2 regions of the Rouxiella sp. S1S-2 genome follow, and region 1 is predicted to be linked to the other one. Evidence: predicted binding sites of a transcription regulator. Region 1 holds the regulator's gene; the other holds the start of a gene.
The links. The regulator Fur, encoded in region 1, represses iron uptake genes when iron is present. The targets are predictions, from matches to a motif close to ATAATAATGAGAACNACTATCAA.
Positions count from the first base shown of each region.

Region 2: the regulator Fur is predicted to act here: its motif matches at 1,677-1,699, upstream of GA565_RS03120 (TonB-dependent siderophore receptor).

Region 1 is NZ_WFKL01000001.1:4,194,043-4,197,198, forward strand. It holds gene ybfE (LexA regulated protein) at 200-481, shown strand; gene fldA (flavodoxin FldA) at 777-1,304, shown strand; gene fur (ferric iron uptake transcriptional regulator) at 1,546-1,992, shown strand; gene glnS (glutamine--tRNA ligase) at 2,149-3,156, opposite strand, start outside.
Region 2 is NZ_WFKL01000001.1:657,143-660,298, forward strand. It holds gene GA565_RS03120 (TonB-dependent siderophore receptor) at 1-1,541, opposite strand, end outside; gene fes (enterochelin esterase) at 1,824-3,155, shown strand; gene GA565_RS03130 (MbtH family protein) at 3,142-3,156, shown strand, end outside.

The DNA of each region.
Region 1 (3,156 bases):
TAGGGGCAGTTAGGCGTTGTGGAGGGATATACGCTAGGGTATGATTGCGCGCTGTAATTTTGCCCCTGCGGCGGGTCGGTTATCTCCCGCGTTTGAGGTAAATTGGGTTAGGGTTTATTAGCCCGAAATGTGTTAACCACTTCATCTGAAAAGGGCCTGGCCGCTTTTCGATGTAACTTCCCTAGTTGTACCGCTACCTATGGCAAAAGAACAACTGGATCGCACGACGCTTGATCTGTTCGCAGACGATCGCCGTCCGGGACGTCCAAAAACAAATCCGCTTTCTCGCGATGAACAGCTTAGGATTAACAAGCGTAATCAGCTTCGCCGTGACAAAAACAACGGTTTACGTCGCGTTGAGCTGAAAATTAATGCCGAAGCCGTGGATGCGCTTAATAAGCTGGCGGAACAGCAAAATATCAGTCGCAGCGAGCTGATTGAGCAGATGCTGCTGTCTCATCTGAACAATCAGGAAAGTTAGTCATCGTTTGTGATGCGGGCGGGTAACCCTAGCGGTTATCCGCCGTTGCGTTTCTCCGTCTTTCCGCAAGTGCAAGAACACACAAAGGCGATAACGCTCGCCTGAAATGCCCGTTAGACTGTAGGGCATTAGAATTAGGGTCGTATTAAAACCGTGCTGCATTAATCAGAGTTGGGATGAGAATATGTTCTCAGCCCGTCGAGTTTGCTATTATCTTGCGCAAACTGAATCGCATGCCGCGGACGAAAAAGCAGACTCGATGAGTCTATTGAAGAACAAGAGGTTAGATAAGCTTATGGCAGTAGTAGGTATCTTCTTTGGTTCCGACACCGGAAACACCGAAAACATCGCAAAAATGATCCAGAAGCAGTTGGGTAAAGATGTTGCTGACGTGCAGGACATCGCCAAAAGCAGCAAAGAAGATCTGGAAAAATACGATATTCTGCTGCTTGGCATCCCAACCTGGTACTACGGTGAAGCACAGTGTGACTGGGACGACTTTTTCCCAACGCTGGAAGAGATAGATTTTGAAGGCAAGCTGGTTGCGCTGTTTGGCTGTGGCGATCAGGAAGATTACGCCGAGTACTTCTGTGACGCGATGGGCACCGTTCGCGATATTATCGAACCACGCGGCGCCGTGATTGTTGGCCACTGGTCAACCGAAGGTTACGGTTACGAAGCGTCTAAAGGCATGGCGGATGATACTCACTTCATCGGTCTGGCCATCGACGAAGACCGTCAACCTGAGCTGACAAACGAACGTGTCGACGCTTGGGTTAAGCAAATTAGCGAAGAATTAAGCCTTTCAGAGATAATCGGCTAATCCCACACAAAGGCTAAGGCCCTGAATCGTTGAGGTTAAACGCGAAAGGGCCAAACTATCACTGAAATTAACAATTTAACGTCTACAAAATTGTAACTTTCAGCTGTATCAAGGTACACTTACATTATCTGTTTTTATCGTTTTGGCTTTTTTATCGCCCGTTTGAAGGGTGCGAACGATGTTTGTGAACAGCCCACCGTTTTCATTAACGTGATTAGCATAGTGACAGGACTAAATCCGCATGACTGACAACAACACCGCACTGAAGAAAGCCGGCTTAAAAGTCACGCTTCCGCGCCTGAAAATCCTGGAAGTGTTGCAAGCTCCGGCAGGTCATCACGTCAGTGCGGAAGATTTGTACAAAGAACTGATTGATATGGGCGAAGAGATTGGTCTTGCCACGGTTTACCGTGTTTTGAACCAGTTTGACGACGCCGGCATTGTTACCCGTCACAATTTTGAAGGCGGCAAGTCAGTATTTGAACTGACTCAGCAACATCACCACGACCATTTGATCTGCCTCGACTGCGGCCGCGTTATTGAGTTCCGTGACGAGTATATCGAAGGCCGTCAACGTGAGATTGCCAAGGCACACGGTATTAAACTCACCAACCACAGTCTTTATCTTTACGGCCATTGCGAACTTGGCAACTGCATCGAAGATGAAACTCTGCATGGTAAAGGCTGATATTTTGCCCCAGCGCTGTCGCTGAGGAACAAAAGAGTATTCGCCTATAAAATGACCGCTGAAAAGCGGTTTTTTTATGCCTGGAATTTGATGCGGAAGAGTTGGGGATTAGCGTAGATCCCCCACTCCTGGAGCCGGGGATCTCACGCTTATTGATCAGACGACTGGCTTACTTTCCCAGTTGTCACGCAGCCCGACGGTGCGGTTAAACACCAGGTGCTCGGCACTGGAGTAAGTGCTGTCGGCGCAGAAATACCCTTCACGCTCAAACTGCAGACTCACTGCGGCCTGTGCGTTTGCCATGCTCGGTTCAACAAACCCGTGGGCAATCACCAGAGACTCTGGATTGATAGTGGTCAGAAAGTCTTCTGCCTGAGCCGGGTTAGCGACGCTGAACAGGCGGTCATACAAGCGGAACTCGGCCGGTTTACCTTCGCTCGCAGACACCCAGTGGATCACGCCTTTGACTTTACGGCCGTCGGCAGGGTCTTTACTCAGGGTATCAATGTCATAGCTACAGAAAATAGTGGTGATATTGCCTTCGGCATCTTTCTCGATGCGTTCGGCTTTAATCACGTACGCATTGCGCAAACGCACTTCTTTCCCCAGAACCAGACGCTTGTACTGCTTGTTGGCTTCTTCGCGGAAATCAGCCTGATCGATGAAGATTTCAGCGGTAAATGGCACATCACGCGAGCCCATTTCTGGCTTGCTCGGATGATTTGGCATTTTTACCCACTGAACGGCATCACCGGTAAAGTTCTCAATAATCACTTTAACCGGATTGATCACCGCCATCGCACGCGGCGCGTTTTCGTTGAGGTCGTCACGAATGCAGGACTCCAGCGCGGCCATTTCAACGTTGTTATCCTGCTTGGTCACGCCGATACGACGACAGAACTCGCGAATTGACGCCGAGGTATAACCGCGACGACGCAGGCCGGATACCGTTGGCATACGCGGGTCATCCCAACCTTCTACAATCTTGTCGGTCACCAGCAGGCTCAGCTTGCGCTTGGACATGATGGAATATTCAAGATTCAGGCGTGAGAACTCGTACTGACGCGGATGACAGGCGATGCTGATGTTGTCGAGCACCCAGTCATACAGACGGCGGTTGTCCTGGAACTCCAGCGTACACAGCGAGTGAGTGATCCCTTCCAG
Region 2 (3,156 bases), 3.5 Mb from region 1:
GTACTTGCCGCACAGCCTTGTCCCTTACTGTAGAGCACATAGTTAGGGTTGGTCTGATACAAACTCGGCGCTTTGTAGGCGCGGGCAATGCCCATTTTCAAGGTAAAGTGGTCGCCCAGCTCCTGCGACAGATTAAGCGACGGGCTCCAGTTATCACCGACAATGGAGTGGTGATCGAAGCGCAGTCCCGGCACTAGCATGGTACTGTCGGTCAGTTCGATATTGTCTTCGGCAAACAGCGAGAAGATTTGCGCAGAGGAGTAAGGACTGCGACCGCTGCTGTCGATGCCCGCAATAGTTCCGCCGGACAGCGCCTGCGTATTGGACGATCCGTCCTTCATCTTCTGCTGGTTCCATTCAGTACCCAGCGTAGCGGTTTGCGGTACGCCCAGGTCGAATGGAATGCTGACTTCACTGTGTGCCAGCACGTTGCCAAGATGAGTATCCTTGAAGCTGTCGTCGGCAAAAATCCCTTCAGTGCCGCCCGCCAGTCCTTCATTCATGCGTGAGTTAGTGGTTTTCTCATACTGAACGTAATGGGTGGTGCTAACGCCGTTTTCCCAGGCACCGCGATAGGTAAGCGCATAGGTTTGGCGATAAATACGGTTAGTTTCTTTTCCGTACATACTCTTCACCAGCGCGCTGGTGTTGGTGTTTTGCGTGTCACCGGCGTAGAGATTGCCCTGACGGCCGTTTGAAACTTCAAACTCCAGCGACTGCATTGGGGCGAAATCCCAGTGCAGCAGGGCATCGATATTTTTGTCAATCACCCCTTCACGACCGGCTGGAAGCGTGTCGGCATAGGTTCCGGTGCGCTCTGACTGATGCCCGGCGTTGATGTCCTGCGCATCGGCCTTAGTTTTACTGTAGCCGCCGAACAAGCGGAAGCTGAACTGATCGCCCAGCGGGCCTGACAGGCTGAAATCAGTGCGCTTGGTTGAGCCTTCATCTTTGTGCTGCGGCGCATTGAGATAGGTATTCCACGATCCGTGCCAGTCTTTGGTGTCTTTTTTGGTGATGATATTCACCACGCCACCGGCGGCGCCGTTGCCATAGCGTGCGGCCGCGGGACCGCGTAGCACTTCAATGCGCTCAATCATATCTGGCGGAACCCAGCTGGTGTCGCCGCGCGTGTCACGTTCACCGCGCCAGCCTTGACGCACAGAGTTTCGGCTGTTGGCCGGCAGTCCGTCGATCAGAATAAGGGTGTTTTCCGGCCCCATGCCGCGAATGTCAATCTGACGATTGTTGCCGCGCTGGCCGCTGGTGGAGTTACCGGTAAGGTTTACGCCTGGCATGGTGCGGATCAGTTCATTGATGTCGCGCGCAGGCGGTCGTTTTTGAATTTCAGCGGAGGTAATGGTGGAAACGCCCGGAGCCTGAAGGTTTTGCTGGGCGGCGGTGACAACAATAGTGTCGCCTTTGTCTGTGTTTTCTTTGGATAGGGTTTCTGCCGCGCTGAGGGAGAACGACAGTGCAGAAGTGCCTAATCCGAGCCCTATTACTGTAGCCAAAGAGTATTGCGAAAGTTTAAAAGTCATGCTGGTCTCTACCCTGAAACCCATCCCTACACTGTCAGTAGAAAGAAGACGCAAACAGCGGGATGGCCTGTTGTGTGTACTTATCCGCTAATGGAAAAGCCAGCCCTGTGGATGGGCGGTTACACACTATTGCAAATGAAAATAATTATCAATACTATTCTTTTTAAGTTTAAGATGGGGTTCATACGGTGTTAGAAGTTAACATCTTCTAAGTATTGAATATTCTTTATCGCCTTAAAAAGAGTAAGCGTTTTGAAACCAGATTGTGTAGACCGGCTGTCAATGTCAGCGAGCAGTACGCTGTTGAACAGCAAGCATGCAGGAAGCAACGGATGGTGGTTGGAGGTGGCTCGCCGGGGAACGCCCTGGGTCGAGTCTTCGCAAGAGGGCTGCTGCAAAGTCACCTTTTTCTGGCGCGATCCTCAGGGGAGCGAATTCACCTCTTCTTATCAACGGGTCTGGATCAACATCAACTGTCTGACTGACCATCATCAATCCTCCCCGCCACAGAGTCTGCAAAGGCTGAGCGGCACTGACGTCTGGTATTGGCAAACCGAACTCCAGTCTGACTGGCGTGGCAGCTACAGCTTTATTCCCAGCGTTGAAGACCGGCCTTTTAGCGCAGAAATCGACGACGCCTTCGGACGAATGTTTGCCGTACGTAGCTGGTGGCGCAGCATATTTTCTCACGCGAGCCACGATTTACTGAACCCAACCCGCTCATGGCCCGGAGCAAAAGGCCATGCGCTTTCCGGCCTTAGCCTCCCCGATGCGCCGCCGCAGCCTGCCTGGCGAGATTTCGATAGCTATAACACCTCAAGCGGACTGTGTATGCCTGCGCCTCCGGCCAAGATTCAGCGCTATCAGTGGCGCAGCGAGCGATTGGGCAACCAGCGCAATGTCTGGATTTACACCACCGGCGAGGGGGAGAGCCTGTCTTCCCGCCCGCTGGCTATTTTACTCGACGGGCAGTTTTGGTCACAAAAAATGCCGATTTGGGAACCCCTGATGCAGCAAACTGCGCAGGGCAAATTACCGGTGGCGGTTTATGTGCTTATCGAGGTGATAGACAGTCAGCACCGCGCACAGGAGCTGACCTGTAACTCTGATTTCTGGCTGGCGGTACAGGAAGAGTTGCTGCCGGAAGTTGAAAAGCGCGCAGCCTATTCTGCCGATCCGGCCAAAACGGTGGTTGCTGGACAAAGCTTTGGCGGTCTTTCGTCGCTGTATGCGGCGCTGAACTGGCCGCAGCGTTTTGGCTGCGTGCTCGCCCAGTCGGGTTCTTTCTGGTGGCCGCGTCGCGACATGCTGCAGCTCGGTGAAACGCCGCAGGACGCCTGCTGGCTGCCGAAACAAATCGAGCAGGGGCTTGGGCAACAGAGTGCGTTGAAGATATTTATGGAGGCGGGCCGTCACGAAGGGCTGATCCACAAAGTGAACAATGACCTGCTCGACACCTTTAAAAACGCACCGCATCGCGTGCATTACCGCGTGGTCGAAGGCGGACACGATGCGCTGTGCTGGCGGGGTGGGCTGCTCGACGGGCTTGAGGCGCTGTGGGCCGATGACTTTATCGTGACTAAACAGACGGGAGTCGCTAATGGAAAAGCTTAAT